2 regions of the Bacillus sp. KNSH39 genome follow, and region 1 is predicted to be linked to the other one. Evidence: predicted binding sites of a transcription regulator. Region 1 holds the regulator's gene; the other holds the start of a gene.
What was found. Region 1 encodes Rex, which represses fermentation and respiration genes when NADH is low (regulators of the CRP and FNR family bind a similar motif). Its sites were predicted from a motif close to TTGTGAAATATTTCACAA; they were not measured.
Positions count from the first base shown of each region.

Region 2: a site for Rex is predicted at 2,673-2,690, ahead of ACUL40_RS26650 (formate/nitrite transporter family protein). Genes of this name have one in related genera too.

Region 1 covers NZ_JBQXYO010000001.1:4,110,198-4,118,224, reverse strand. Annotated here, with positions in the region: gene groL (chaperonin GroEL) at 1-252, opposite strand, end outside; gene groES (co-chaperone GroES) at 291-575, opposite strand; gene ACUL40_RS21190 (CPBP family intramembrane glutamic endopeptidase) at 965-1,714, shown strand; gene ACUL40_RS21185 (YdiK family protein) at 1,711-1,902, shown strand; gene ACUL40_RS21180 (redox-sensing transcriptional repressor Rex) at 1,932-2,561, opposite strand; gene ACUL40_RS21175 (ABC-F family ATP-binding cassette domain-containing protein) at 2,749-4,674, shown strand; gene tsaD (tRNA (adenosine(37)-N6)-threonylcarbamoyltransferase complex transferase subunit TsaD) at 5,155-6,171, opposite strand; gene rimI (ribosomal protein S18-alanine N-acetyltransferase) at 6,171-6,614, opposite strand; gene tsaB (tRNA (adenosine(37)-N6)-threonylcarbamoyltransferase complex dimerization subunit type 1 TsaB) at 6,628-7,320, opposite strand; gene tsaE (tRNA (adenosine(37)-N6)-threonylcarbamoyltransferase complex ATPase subunit type 1 TsaE) at 7,301-7,774, opposite strand; tRNA gene ACUL40_RS21150 (tRNA-Asp) at 7,949-8,024, opposite strand.
Region 2 covers NZ_JBQXYO010000001.1:5,192,012-5,200,038, forward strand. Annotated here, with positions in the region: gene ACUL40_RS26635 (LutC/YkgG family protein) at 1-547, shown strand, start outside; gene ACUL40_RS26640 (prepilin peptidase) at 661-1,383, shown strand; gene ACUL40_RS26645 (cyclic-phosphate processing receiver domain-containing protein) at 1,398-1,709, shown strand; gene ACUL40_RS26650 (formate/nitrite transporter family protein) at 1,737-2,588, opposite strand; gene ACUL40_RS26655 (TerC family protein) at 2,790-3,584, opposite strand; gene ACUL40_RS26660 (TrkH family potassium uptake protein) at 3,880-5,199, opposite strand; gene ACUL40_RS26665 (alpha/beta-type small acid-soluble spore protein) at 5,309-5,494, opposite strand; gene ACUL40_RS26670 (MaoC family dehydratase) at 5,642-6,085, opposite strand; gene phaP (polyhydroxyalkanoic acid inclusion protein PhaP) at 6,187-6,711, opposite strand; gene phaQ (poly-beta-hydroxybutyrate-responsive repressor) at 6,754-7,206, opposite strand; gene phaR (polyhydroxyalkanoic acid synthase subunit PhaR) at 7,405-7,887, shown strand.

The sequences.
Region 1 (8,027 bases):
AGCTACGTCATTTGTTTTGCTAGCAACTTCTGCTACTAATTTCGCACCCATGTTTTCGAATGCATCTTCTAATTCGATTTCTTTTGCGATTGTTACACCATCATTTGTAATAAGTGGTGAACCAAATTTTTTCTCAAGTACAACGTTACGACCTTTTGGTCCAAGCGTAACTTTTACTGCGTTTGCAAGAGTGTCGACACCGCGAAGCATCGAACGACGTGCTTCTTCACTAAATTTAATATCTTTTGCCATAATAATTGACCCCCTTGGATTTTTTAAGATTTATATAATTAACCGATAACTGCTAAAATGTCACTTTCACGTAAAATCAAGTAGTCTGTACCTTCATATTTCACTTCAGTACCTGCATATTTTGAGAAGATGATAAGATCACCTGCTGCTACCTCTAAAGCAACACGCTCACCATTCTCAAGCACTCGACCAGTACCTACTGCAACAACTTTACCCTCTTGTGGTTTTTCTTTTGCAGTATCTGGTAATACGATACCACTTGCTGTTTTTTCTTCTGCTTGAACAAGCTCAATTACAACGCGATCACCTAATGGCTTTAGCATGAACAATAACCTCCTCATTTTGTTATGTAAATTTCTTTTATTAGCACTCAAGTCATCCGAGTGCTAACACACTTATAATAATAAATAATCTCAATTTCTTTTGCAAGTAAAAAAATCATAATTTTTTCGCAAATCACTATATAAACTTTCTATATACAATACTGCCTTTACTATATGAATCGTTGTTTCCACTGCTCGTATGTTACAATATGAAAGGACACCCTAAGTTGTTTTCGCTACACATACAACTTTCTCCTGTCTTCTATTATAATTTCAAATAAGGATTTACGAAAAAAACATAATTCAAGAGGTTTATATCGTAGGTAGCATATTTACATGTTATCCTAACTTATCTCATACACTATAGTTAGAAAGGATGGTTAAACCATTTGAAGAAACAATACTGGTGGATTATCGTTACATACATTTTAATGCAGTTATCTGGCGTTGTTGGATTACCACTTCTCCTAAAAACAGGACTCTATGATAATAGAGGATTTACCATTGAGGAAAAAGGACAAATCATAACAGGACACTGGGCAATTATTAGCTTCTTTGTTGCATTATGTATCGTACTTTGGTTACTTAGAACAGATATTCGTGACAGGCATTTAGATGCAATGCGCTCTTCTGTTCCAGCTACTATTGGATGGATTTTTATCGGGTTCTTCTTAGCTTTCTTTTCACAAATAGTTGCCGGTATGATCGAGATGCAGCTGCTAGGAATTAAACAAGGTTCAGAAAATACAATGAAACTTATGGAAATTGCAAGAACGACACCTTGGTTCCTTATTGTTGTTTCTATAATTGGACCTATCTTAGAAGAAATCGTATTTAGAAAAATTCTATTCGGCACGCTTTATAAGAAGTTTAACTTCTTTATCGCAGCTATCATTAGTTCGCTTGTATTCGCAGCAATTCATTTTGATTTTACTCACTTATTGGTATACACTGCTATGGGGCTCGTATTTGCCTTCTTATATGTGAAGACGAAACGTATTATCGTTCCGATTGCAGCTCATGTTGCGATGAATACATTAGTCGCTATTGGGCAAATTTTTATGAGCAATGAACAAATTCAAGAAATGATTAAAGAAGCTGAAAAAATGCAAGGCTTTATCGGAGGATTTTTTGTATGAGAAACTCACCATTGTTCATGGCTGCACTATACTTCCTTCTTGGATGTATCTTTACACGCTTCGCCATTACGAACGTGACAGATACAATCTGGAATATGTGGACAATACTATTTGCAGTTATGGCAACAATTGATTTTAATTTGGCACTTCGCCTTATATTAGTTAAATTCACAAAGAAGAAACAATAATAAAACGCAGAGGTCGCTTCCTCTGCGTTTTATTGTGGATAGTTTTTCAAAAAGTAAACTAATGTTTGTAACTCTACAGCTAAGTCAATATGATGAATTCTAATATTCTCTGATACGTTTAATCGCGCTGGTGTGAAATTCAAAATACCGTGCACGCTTGTTTCAGCTAATCTATCTGCTACAGCTTGTGCTACTGTAGCCGGTACTGTTAATATTGCCACTTGTATATCATTTGATAATCTCTCTTCTAATTCATCTAAATGATATACAGGAATGCCCCCGATTTCTGTTCCAACTTTCTCTTCACTAACATCAAATGCCATTTCAATTTTTGTATTATTGTTTTTCGTGAAATTATAATGTAAGAAAGCGGTCCCTAAATTACCTACTCCAATAAGTGCTACACGTGTTATATCATCTTGATCAAGTGTTTCGCGGAAAAATGATAATAAATAATTTACGTTATATCCATATCCCTTTTTCCCTAACGCTCCAAAATACGAAAAATCTCTTCGTATTGTTGCGGAATCTACTTTTACTGCCTCACTCAATTCGGCCGATGAAACACGCTGCTTACCAGAAAGAGATAAGTTTTGGATAAATCGATAGTATAGAGGCAATCTTTTAGCAGTGGCTTGTGGAATCTTTTGCTGATCCATATGACCTCTCCTCTCTTCCTATCTTTATTCATATACTTTAATCAAATACAGAAGTTTAGCACTCATTAAATTCCTTGTATAATAAAGAGAAGAAGTATTCTCTCTTTATTTTAAACTATACACTATTTTTAGTATGATTGAGAAATATAAACATGGCAAAGTTAAGAAATTATTTGAGGTGAAAACATTGATTTTATTACAAGTAAACGCGCTTTCGAAATTATACGGTGCAGAAACGATTCTTGCAAACATAAAATTGGAAGTACAAACAAAAGATCGTATCGCATTAGTTGGAAGGAATGGAGCAGGAAAATCTACATTATTAAAAATTATCGCTGGTGAATTATCTCATGATGGTGGCGAAATTATAAAACCGAAAGATGTCTCAATCGGATATTTAGCTCAAAATACTGGACTAGAAACGTCTTTAACAATTTGGGATGAAATGCTAACCGTCTTTACCCACTTACAGCAAATGGAGACAAAACTTCGAAGGCTTGAGCAAGAAATGGGAAAAGAAGAAAACTTTTCAAACGAAGCTACATATGAAAGATTGTTAGCTGATTATGACCAACTACAACTCAATTATAAAGATCAAGGTGGATATCAATATGAAGCGGATATTCGCTCCATTTTAAGCGGCCTTGGCTTCCCAGTTGAAACGCACCAGACGACGATCTCTACTTTAAGCGGCGGGCAAAAAACAAGATTAGCTCTCGGGAAATTATTATTAACAAAACCAGACTTACTTATTTTGGACGAGCCTACAAACCATTTAGACATCGAAACATTAACATGGCTTGAGCAATATTTGCAAGGTTATCCTGGCGCAATATTAATCGTCTCACATGACCGTTATTTCTTAGACAAACTCGTTACACAAGTATATGAAATTTCGAATAAAGAAAGCAGACGATTTGTTGGTAACTACAGTAAATATTTAGACTTAAAATCAGCATTATATGAGCAAGAAATGAAACGTTACGAAAAACAACAAGATGAAATCGCAAAACTTGAGGACTTCGTTCAAAAGAATATAGCTCGCGCTTCTACAACGAAACGTGCTCAAAGTCGCCGGAAACAACTAGACAGAATGGAATTATTAACGAGACCATTAGGGGATTCTAAGTCAGCATCATTCCACTTCGATATTGAAAAACAAAGTGGAAATGATGTTTTACAAGTAAATGATGCAACCATCGGCTATGATGAAAACCCTATAATTGAACATGTAACTATGCGCTTAACTCGCGGAGATAGTGTTGCTTTAGTTGGTCCAAACGGAATTGGGAAATCCACATTGTTAAAATCCATTGTGAATAAGTTACCACTATTAAATGGTGATGTTTCTTTCGGATCAAATGTATCTGTTGGTTATTATGATCAAGAACAAGCAAACTTAACATCTTCTAAACGGGTTTTAAATGAACTATGGGATGAATATCCACTGCAACCGGAAAAAGAAATCCGTACTATACTTGGGAATTTTTTATTCACAGGAGATGATGTACTGAAACCAGTATCTTCCCTTAGTGGTGGACAAAAAGCTCGATTAGCTCTTGCAAAACTTATGATGCAAAAGTCAAATTTGTTAATTCTAGATGAGCCTACGAACCACCTTGATTTAAATAGTAAAGAGATTTTGGAGAATGCTTTAATTGATTACCCAGGGACTCTTCTATTCGTCTCACATGACCGCTACTTTATTAACCGTGTAACAACGACTGTGGTTGAGTTATCAACAGAAGGTGCACAGGAATATTTAGGGGATTACGATTACTACGTTGAAAAGAAAAATGAAATGATTGAACGTGCAGAACTTGAACAGCAAGAAAGTGACGTTCCTGTTCAAAAGGTGATTGCACAAGAGAAATTAAATTATTTAGAAGAAAAAGAGCGTAAAAAACTAGAGCGTCAACGCACTAGAAAAATTGAAGAGCTAGAACAAAGTATAGTGGAATTAGAAGAAGAAATTGCTACGTTAGAAGATCAACTTTGCTTACCAGAAATATATGCAGATTATGAAAAAGCTAGTGAAATTACAACTAAAAAGCAAACGCTACAAGAACAACTTGAAACTTGTATGGCAGAATGGGAAGAGCTGCATGTATAAGCATATTTAAATAAGGAAGATGTCTCATAAGTCAGGACTTTTGACTATGTGACATCTTTTTTTATTACTTAAACAATTTTTTGAATATATCTATCGTAACTTAGAATATACTAACGATTTTTTAAATATATCTATTGTAACCCTATATATATTAACAATTCGACACGAAATATCGTTTTAACGACAAAGATTGACAATATTAGCATCTTCTATAATGGGGAGATGTTTCAAAATGTTTTTCGGGGATATCTTCTTGCTTTTTATTTCCCGAAAAAGAACAAATTCAAAGGTCTGACATCAACCTATTTATCCACAAGTTTATACACATATCCACCTTTATAAAATAAACATCAAAATAACTTTTCCACATTATCCACAGTCAATAAAAAAGTTATCAACATTTTATATACACAATAAAACCCACATTATCAACAGATAATATGGGTTTTATCCACAACCTGTGGTTAATTATGTGTATAACTATGCTTCAATATCTAATCCTGGATTTGCATTTAAGGCTAATGTTGCACGCTTACCTTGTTCATAAGCAATTGTCCCTGCCGCTGCAATCATCGCTGCATTATCTGTGCATAAAGATAGCGGCGGAATAATTAATTCAATGTTTTCTTTTTGTGCAAATTCCTCTTCTAATCGCGCACGAAGTCCTTTATTAGCAGCTACTCCACCAGCAAGAAGTAATTGCTTTACATTATAAGCTTCTGCTGCACGAGCTGCTTTCGTTACAAGTACATCTATTACACTTTCTTGGAAACTTGCTGCTAAATCTTCTGGTGCAATTTCTATACCGCGCTGTTTTGCGTTATGCACAGTGTTGATAACTGCTGATTTCAATCCACTAAAGCTAAAATCATACGAATCCGGTTCTAGCCATGCACGAGGCAAATCAATTGTCGGTTCTCCTTCATGTGCAAGGCGATCAATATGAGGACCACCTGGATATGGCATAGATAACGTACGAGCTACTTTATCATATGCTTCTCCAGCTGCATCGTCTCGTGTTTCACCAATTACTTCGAATGAACCATGTTCTTTCATATAAACAAGTTCTGTATGCCCACCAGATACAACAAGTGATAATAACGGGAATTGAACTTCTTTTACTAAACGGTTCGCATAAATATGACCAGCAATATGATGAACACCGACTAACGGAATATCATGTGCAAACGCTACTGCCTTCGCTGCATTTACTCCAATTAGAAGTGCTCCTACTAAACCAGGACCTTCTGTTACAGCAATTGCATCAATATCATCAAATGTGATATTTGCTTCCTTTAAAGCTTCTTCTAACACAACTGTAATTTCTTCTACATGATGACGGGATGCAATCTCTGGTACAACGCCGCCAAAACGCTTATGACTTTCAATTTGTGATGCAACGACATTCGCAATAATTTCCGTTCCATTTTTAACAACTGCTACTGCTGTTTCATCACAACTTGTTTCAATACCAAGTATAATCGTATTTTTTTCCATTATATATTCACCCACATTACGAGACCATCTTCCTGATTGTCTGCATAGTATCGTTTACGAATCCCACCATTTTGAAATCCGTATTTTCTGTATAACTGCTTTGCTACTTCATTTGATACACGTACTTCAAGTGTCATTGTTTTTACCCCTAGTTCTTTCGCTTCAGAAATAACTGCTTTCAATAGGGCATCTCCTAACTTTTGACCTCGGTATTCTGGCAAAATAGCTATATTTGTTATATGTGATTCATCAATAATTATCCACAATCCACAATACCCGACTACACGACCATCTTTTTCTAACACAATATAATGTGCATGTTCATTCATCGTTAATTCACGGTGAAAGGCATCTGCAGTCCAAGGAGTTGAAAAAGACGCTTCTTCAATAGCTACAATTTGAGCAATATCATCAAGCTCCATCTTTCTAAATATCATATCCATCTTCTGCAAGCTCCTACTTGTTTTGACTTTCTAACCACTTTGTTTCAGCTTCAGCTAAACGAAGATAGCTTGGAACAAACGTATGCACATCTTGTTCTTCTTTTTGTAATCCTAAGAATGCTAGCTCACTTGGTCTTGGGTTATTTTTAGTAAATGGAGCGAATACAGCTTGATCACCTAAATGTTCTATAATTGTTTCTTTATGCAATTTAACATCGTTACCGATAAATAAAACAGGCTGTCCTTTATCTTTTAACATTTGCAACCAGTCTACAATAAGAATAATTCGGTCTTCTTCTATTGAAGTTAACTGCTCTCCTTCATATGTATATAACCCAGTATAAATTTGCCCACGTCTTCCATCAAATAAAGGACAAATTAACCCGTTAAAGTTAGCACCGTTTGCAGCTACTACCTCTAAACTTGATACACCTACAATTGGTATTTGAAGTGACCAAGCTAATGTTTTCGCCGCTGTCACGCCTATACGAACACCTGTATAGGATCCAGGTCCAGCAGCTACAACGATTTTAGTTAATTCCTTCGGTTTTACACCGCATTCTTTTAACAGTTTCTCTACAGCTGGCATAAGACGTACAGAATGGTTTTTTGTTAAATTTGTAATGATTTCCCCAATTACGTTTTCTTCCTCAATAAGGGATACACCCATTACGTAATTTGAAGTATCAATTGCTAGTACTTTCATCTTGTAATAGCTCCTCACATAATCTAATATAGCGATCTCCAATTGGCTCGAGTATAATTTTTCTTGTGTCATCTCCAGCATGGAATAAACTAATTTGTAACTTTTCATTCGGTAAATATGCTTCTATTAAATGAGCCCATTCTACTACCGTAATTCCTTCACCGTAGAAATATTCATCAAAGCCTAAGTCCTCTTCACTTTCTGCTAAGCGATACACGTCCATATGATATAGCGGTAATCTTCCTTTATATTCTTTAATGATATTAAAGGTAGGACTATTTACAACTCTTTTCACTCCAAGACCTTTTGCTAGTCCCTTTGTAAAAGTCGTCTTACCAGCTCCAAGATCTCCTTCTAAAATAATTACGTCTTGTGCCTCTACGAGCTCACCTAGTTTTTCTGATAACCTTTGTGTTTCCTCAGAAGATTTTGTTGTTACTTCATATTTACTCACAGACTTCACCTACTTTACTCACAATGTTCTCTGCTCTTTATTATACAGGTTTTGAATATATAAAAAAGTCCTTAGGAGTTGTCCTAAGGATAGTTTGACTGTCTTTATTAGTTTTTTGTTAAAACAAATAAAAAAATACGAAACAACTTGTTTCGTTCTTTTCTTTATATGAAATGGCGGTCCCGACCGGGGTCGAACCGGCGATCTCCTGCGTGACAGGCAGGCATGTTAACCACTACACCACGGGACCATT
Region 2 (8,027 bases), 1.1 Mb from region 1:
AAAGCAATGTACAAACATTCATACAACTGTAGTAGAAACGACAAATGACCGTTTAGGTGAAGACCTTCAAAAAGTAATCATGGAAAACGGCGGGGGACCTATTTTATTATCAGCAGATGATCGTTTTGATGCATATGGTTTAACATCTTTATTTAAAGAAGAACTTCCAAAGCGAGACGTTGAAGTAAACGTATGGGATCCAGAGAGAAAAGACGAAAATATGCGTTTAGCTGAAAAAGCGAATATTGGTATTGCATTTAGTGATTATACATTAGCCGAATCTGGTACAATTGTTGTACAAAGTCATAAAGGGCAGGGACGTTCTTTACACTTTTTACCGACTGTATATTTTGCTATTATTCCACGTGAAACACTTGTGCCTCGTATTACACAAGCAGTTCAGGATATGAACTCACGCGTAGAAAATGGGGAGACAGCGGCATCTTGTATTAACTTTATTACAGGGCCAAGTAACTCGGCTGACATTGAGATGAATCTTGTTGTCGGAGTACATGGACCATTAAAAGCAGTATATTTCATCGTATAAAAGAGGGGAAAGCAGGCCAGAAAATGGCCTGCTTTTTTAGTAGAATAAAGGATAATATGAAGTAGAAGTTCTCTCCTTTTTTTGCTATGTTTTTTGGGAAAGGAGAGGAAGGGATGTTCACTTATTTATATGCACTGTTAGCAGGGATGGTGTTTGGTTCTTTTTTTATGTTAGTTGCGGTGAGGGTTCCATTAGGTGCGTCTATTATTACCCCGCGTTCACATTGTTATTATTGCAAATATGTGCTAAGGCCAAAAGAACTAATCCCCATCATTTCATTTTATATACAAAGAGGCTGTTGTACGAATTGTAAGAGGAAAATTCCAATTATATATGTAGCATTTGAATGTATAACAGGAAGTATATTTCTTCTTACCGTGTATATGATTGGAATAGAACGAGAACTTATTATCATTTTATCCCTTTTTTCGCTACTTCTTATTATTTCAGTTACAGATTACTTATATATGTTAATTCCTGATTGTATTTTAATTTCGTTTGCGGTTTTACTCATTCTCGAAAGTGTTTTTGTACAATTAGTTACTTGGACAGATAGTATAGTTGGTAGTGGTGTTATATTCCTTTTGTTATATTGCATGCAAAAGATATATCCAGAAGGGCTTGGCGGAGGAGATATAAAACTACTTTCGTTACTTGGTTTTATAGTAGGAGTGAAGGGAGTTTTTATCGTTTTATTTTTAGCATCTTGTTTTAGTCTTTGTTTTTTCGGGATTGGTATCGGATTAAAACGTATAGAAGTACGAAAGCCAATTCCATTTGGTCCTTTTATTAGTCTTGGGGCAATGTGCTATGTATTAGCTGTTTATTCAAATTAGAGAGGGAATCGAAAATGAACGTATATATGGATGATCAAAGAAGTTGCCCGTTCGGGTATGTGTCCGCAACTACAGTAGAATGTGCCTTGCAAATGGTTCGGGATTATGATGTGAATATTCTTTCCCTTGATTATAATATGGGCTGGGGAGCAAAAAATGGACTAGATTTTGTAGAAGCTTTTTGTACAGAGGGATTATATGTAAATGAAATTCACCTTCATACGAATGATGTCATCGGTATGCACAAGATGAAACAGAGAATGGATAAGGGAAAGGAAGAAGGAGAAATTAATCCTCACCTTGTTGTTAAATACGTGGGAAGCTAAAAACTCCAAAGTAAAACTTTGGAGTTTTTAGTGTTTCATATGTGCTTGTAAAGGAATAATCTCTTCTTGTTGAGCTACTGCGATTTCAGTTTCTTCCTGTTGAACTTCAGGTGTTTTCTTTGTTAAGTAGTGGTATACCATACCGACAAATACTGATCCGCCAATAATGTTACCGATTGTAACAGGAATTAAGTTATGAATAGCACCTGAAAAAGAAATTGTCTCAGGATGCGGTGAAACTAAAGATAAAGCAAAGAGTGATAAGTTTGCAATACTATGTTCGTAACCAGATAAGAAGAATGTGAAAACAAGTAGCATCATGACTATTATTTTTGCTGTGTCACCTTTAACCTGAGAAGGTAAGAAACAAGCAAGACATACGAGCCAGTTACATAAAATGGCTTTAAAGAATAACTGCATTGTAGGTGTGTTCATCTTTCCTTCAACGACTTTATTCATTAAGTGACCGTGATCAATTGCTTCAAAAATTCCAGTTGCGTAAAATAGTAAGGCAAAGAATAACGCGCCGGCTAAGTTACCTGCATAACAAGCAACCCAGTTACGTAGTGTATCAGAAATCGTTGTTTCTTTTCTTAAAGTTGCTACAGTAAAGTACATTGTGTTCCCAGTAAACAATTCAGCACCGCCATATATAATAAGTACGAGAGCAATCCCGAAAAACATAGAAGCAGCTAAATAAGTTGCTGGTGAATCTGCAATGTGAAAAAAGTTACCTAATTTAAAACATAGTACAATAATAAAACCGATATAAATACCCGCAAGTGCAGCACGAATGAAATATTGCATTGGGTTTGTATCTAGTATTTTCTTTTTGCTTTTAGCCAGTTTGACAACATAATCTAGTCCTTGTTCTAGCATGAGTAATACGCTCCTTTAGTAAATCTTCTATAAATACTCCTTATATGAATAAAGTACATGGAATTGTTCTCACTTTCAATAAGTTTGTGCAATGTTTCACAAAAAGGACATACATACATTAAGAAAACGTTTACAAAAGGTAGTATAATGGAATTTTTTCTGGACATTGAGAGGAAGAAAGAAAAAGAAAAAGCGCTGTAATTACAGCGCTTTTTCGTCTAAATTCTTTTCTACTTTTACTTCTACTTCTTTTGAGAAGAACCAACCACCAACTGCGATTCCGACTAATACAATCCAGAATGTAAGCTTCCACGGAGTGGATTCTGGGAATGAATGTGGAATTACATTTAATGCAGGGTGTGCTAATGTATAAACTGCTAGCTTCACACCAACCCAACCTACAATTAAGAATGCTGCGGTTTCAAGTCCTGGTTTACGTTTTAAGATTTGTACGAAAGCAGTTGCTGCAAATCGCATAATGATTAATCCGATAAGTCCACCTACAAAGATAACAGCGAATTGCCCAGTATCAAGACTACCAATTGTACCTAATCCTGTTTTTGGTAAAGTCATTGCTAGTGCAACAGCAGCTAAAATTGAATCAACTGCGAAGGCGATATCAGCAACCTCAACTTTAAATACAGTCCACCAAAAGTTCTCTTGTTTTTTCTTTGCTTCTTTTTCTTCTGTTTCTTCATCTGTATTCTTTTTAACATATGTTTTAAATAAGTGATTACCAGCGATAAACATAAGGTAGATGGCACCAATTGCTTGCACTTGCCATACATCGACTAAGAACGAAATCATAAATAACGATCCAAATCGGAAAACAAATGCCCCCGCTAATCCATAAAATAGTGCTTTCTTTCGTTTTTCTTCTGGTAAATGTTTTACCATAATTGCAAGAACAAGAGCGTTATCAGCCGCTAAAATCCCTTCAAGTGCAATTAGGATGAGTAATACCCAACCATACTCCAATAATAATGATACATCCATGTACATTCTCCTCTCATTTCTATAAGTTCTAAATAAGTGAAGAATTTCCCCACTATTTAGTTTCCCCATACTCCTGCCTATTAACTTTGGAAAAATCTGGAAGTGAATGCAAAAAAGACCTCTGCCGTTAATAGGCAAAGGTCTTGCTAGACATATGTAATAAAAAATGCCAACAAAGCCGGAAGAACTAAGTTCTACGTAATGACGACTTTGTTTCCAAGAAATATTCTTGGACGCTACTCCCCTTTGGAGATATGTTATTGTATTCTCATTATATGGATAATTTATACGGTTGTCAACCTGTTAAAATATCTTCATTCGGATATTTTATTTTCAGGTTCTTTTTACGAGCAAATGAAAAAGCCAATGTTAAAGGACCCATTTTCCCGAAAAACATCATAAAGATAATAATAGCTTTTCCGATTATAGTTAAGTGGGGTGTTAAATTCATACTGAGGCCAACAGTCCCAAATGCTGAAAATACTTCGAAAGCACTCATCAATAGAGGAACTCGCTCAGTAATACTCAAAATTAAAATAGCAAAAAAGATAAATGAAATTGAAATAATAGTAATGGTTAATGATTTGACAATGAGAGTATCTTTAATGGATTTTTTAAATACGACAATATCCTCTTGTTGTTGTAAAAATTTAAATACGCCAAAAAATATGATTAAAAATGTTGTTAACTTAATCCCACCACCAGTTGAAGCGCTACCAGCACCAATAAACATAAGGAGCATCATTAATAGGAGAGAAGGTTTTGACAATGTAGAAATATCAACTGTATTAAACCCGGCAGTTCGCGTTGAAATTGCTTGAAAATAAGATGCCAATCCTTCTTCAAATGGGGTAAAACCTCTCATAGAAAGGGAGTTATGGAACTCGAATATAAAAATAAAAAGGGTAGCAATAATGTTGACGATTAGAGTAGAAGAGAGCATAAGTTTTGAATGTAGTGTAAGGTTTTTAAAGTTTTTCTTTCTTTTTATGTCTACGATTACTGTAAAACCAATTCCACCTAAAATGATGAGAGAGGAAATGACGAGATTGACAAGAATGCTATGAGAATGGGACATTAAATTATCGCTCCACACAGAAAAGCCAGCATTGTTAAAGGCTGAGATTGAATGGAAAAAACTATAATAGATCCCTTTCATAACCCCATATTTTGGTACCCATTCAAAAGAAAGAATTATAGTAGCGATACATTCGACTGTAAAAGAGAATAAAAATAATGCTTTGGCAAGACGGATGATGCCGCCGATATTCGTTTGATTTAATGCTTGTTGCAGTAAAATCCGATTTTGAAGACCGATTTTTCTTCCGAGCATAATCGCAATTAAGACAGCAAAGCTCATAATGCCAAGCCCGCCAACTTGTATAAGCGTTAAAATGACACATTGTCCAAACAAAGTAAATACTTTTCCAGTATCTACAACACCAAGCCCAGTAACAGTACAAGCGGAAACGGTTGTAAATAAGGCATCGAGCCATGAAATGGACGTTGTCGTAGCAATGGGTAGTTTTAATAAACATGTGCCGACAACTGATAATACAAGAAAAGACAAAGTAAGAACGCGGGGAGGGCTCATGCTAATATTAATCCGTTTCATTTTACAGATCGCTCCTTTCGTTTTGATTAGTATGTGAAAAAGCACCATTATGTATGTTGAAAATAGAAAGAGGCAGAGAATATCTGCCTCTAAGCCATATGTTATATTATTATCCACGTAATTGTTGTTGAGCTAAAGCAACAAGACGTTTTGTTACTTCACCGCCAACTGAACCGTTAGAACGAGATGCTGTATTAGATCCTAAGCTTACACCAAATTCTTGTGCAATTTCATATTTAAATTGTTCAAGTGCTTGTTCTGCACCTGGAACTAATAATTTGTTTGTTTTTACCATGTTGATACACATCCTTATGAGTAGTCCAGTTCAGCTAAGTTCTTATCTAAACTGGTAACGTTATTTTATGTGGAAACGACGTACTCATACGCGGAAGTAATCGGTGCGATTAGAAGTTCTTGGATAGAAAAAAGAGTAGCAAATTTGCTACTCTTTTTTTAGTATTGTCGCTGTTCCTTCCACGACAATATCATCTGATTGATTATATATGTTTGTTTGCAGCGTAATGATTTTTTTATCATCACGCTTCTTAATAACCTCTGCCACAACGCGAAGTGTATCACCGATTTTGACAGGGGCACGGAATGAAACATTTTGGGATAAATAAATCGTATTTTTGCCTGGGAGTTTCGTTCCAAGGATGGTAGAAATAAAACTCGAAACGAGCATACCGTGAGCAATACGTTCTTTAAACATTGTCGTTTTTGCAAAAGAATCTAAAATGTGAATAGGATTCACATCCCCAGTCAATTTTGCAAAATTGATAACATCTTCATCTGTAATTGTTTTTGTAAGGGATGCTTGATCACCGACTTGAATCTCATCATAGCGAAGCTCCGGAACAGTTTGTGCTTCTTGAAATGGATTCATTTTGTCCTCCTTCTTTTCCATATCGAAAAATGTTAGCCATCTTGATGTAGTAGGAGGAAGAAAGAGTTTTGTTTGTGCTGCGGTTAGCTCCCACATTTTTCTTACTTGATGGAAGTAAATAGATTTTTTGAGTTTTCCTCGAACTTTTTTGCGAGTTCCAACTGTTTTGACTTGAACTCTTCCAAAAAACCCTCTAACTGTTTTTGAGCCTCTTCACGTTGTAATTGTTGTTGCTCAATAAATTGTTTTGTTGTTTCTTCAAATTGGCCGCTTGTTTGGGTAAGAATTGACAATGATGTTTTTGTAGGAGAAACAGTAAGCTGATGCATATGAGCAGAAAGTTCCTTCCATTTGTCCTGCCACTCGTTAATTTGATCATTTAAGGAGTTTCCAGTTAATTGTTTCACGTAATCTGTATATTGGTTATTGAACTGAGCAGTGAGTTGTTGTAGTTCTTTTTCTAGTTCATCTACTCCTGATGTTAATTTATGCAAAGCGTCTTGTTGTTGTTTTAATGTTTCTAAAGTAAGTTGCTCTAATTGCTTCCCAGCTGAAGAGAAAAGGGAAAGTGATTGAGACCAGTTTTTCCAAAATGCATCGACTAATTCGTATGGTTTAGTTTCCATTGTTTGACCCCCAAATGTTTTTTTGCATATTGTGAACGCAGATTACTCTGCTGTACCACCAGGTGAAGATGAAGAATCCTTTTCATCCTTTTCTGGAGAAGTAGAAAATGGAAAGAATGCATTGGTGTATAACGTGAAAAACGTTCGCAACATATTTTGATAATGTTCAAAAGAAGTCGCACATGTTGTTAAATATTGCTCTCCATATTCAGTTAAAGAATAAATTCTTTTTGCCGGCCCTCCATCGCTTGTATCCCAAGTAGAAGAAATAAGGTTTTCTTTTTCTAATTTGCGTAGTGTTCTATAAACATTACCTTGGTCAACAGAAGAAAAGCCGATATCCATTAGCATTTGAATAAGTTTGTAACCATGAAGACTCCAGTCTTTTAGACAGAGAAGTAAGAAGGGAACTAAGAAGTTTTTTGGCATGGAGTTTGGTTGTTTCGCTTGGTTGCTCTCCAAACTTTCGCGTTGTTCTGGTTCATTTTGTAGCATGATTGTGCATCACCTCATGAATCAGTTAGATGGAATTTTTTGCTTATAAGTGCAATTTACACCTATCTGTTTTTAAAGTCAACACATTTGTTAGAAAATAGAAAAAAATAAAATATAGACTTGAAGTTTTATTCAGAATATTAGAAAATAGTGAATAGGTTGAATTGTTTCAAAAACGAAAAAGGGAGTGTAGGTAAAGTGATTGATCAAAAATTCGATCCACTACAAGCATGGAAAAATGCTTATGAACAAACCGAAACATTTTGGGGAAAAGCGCTCAATGAAACAATTAAAACAGAAGAATATTCTGCTTGGATGGGCAGCGTTCTAGATTTGAATTTGTTTTATCAAAAAGCATTAAATGATACGACAAAAAACTATTTAGAACAAGTAAATGTGCCGACGAAAGAGGATATCGCAAGAGTGGCTACGCTTGTTATTAACTTAGAAAATAAAGTAGATAACATTGAGGAGTTTCTAGAGGAGAAAGTAGATTCTTTAGGGCAAGCTCCTACATTAAAGCGTGATGTAACGAAAGTAAAACAAGATATTCGTACGCTTGAAACAAAAGTAGATCAAATTTTAGAATTGCTAGAAAAGCAAAATGCAGTACTAGCTAAACTACAAGTACCTGTAAAAGAAGAGGTAAAGCCTGCGAATAAACCAGAAAATAAAAAATGATAAAAGCGCTTGTTTATAACAGATAAAAGAGAGAGGGAGAATCTCTTTTCACGTATAAACAGCGAAACATAATTATATATGGACTCTATAGTATGAGTACCAAAATGATTCATAACAATCGTTCACAAATTCATTTAAGG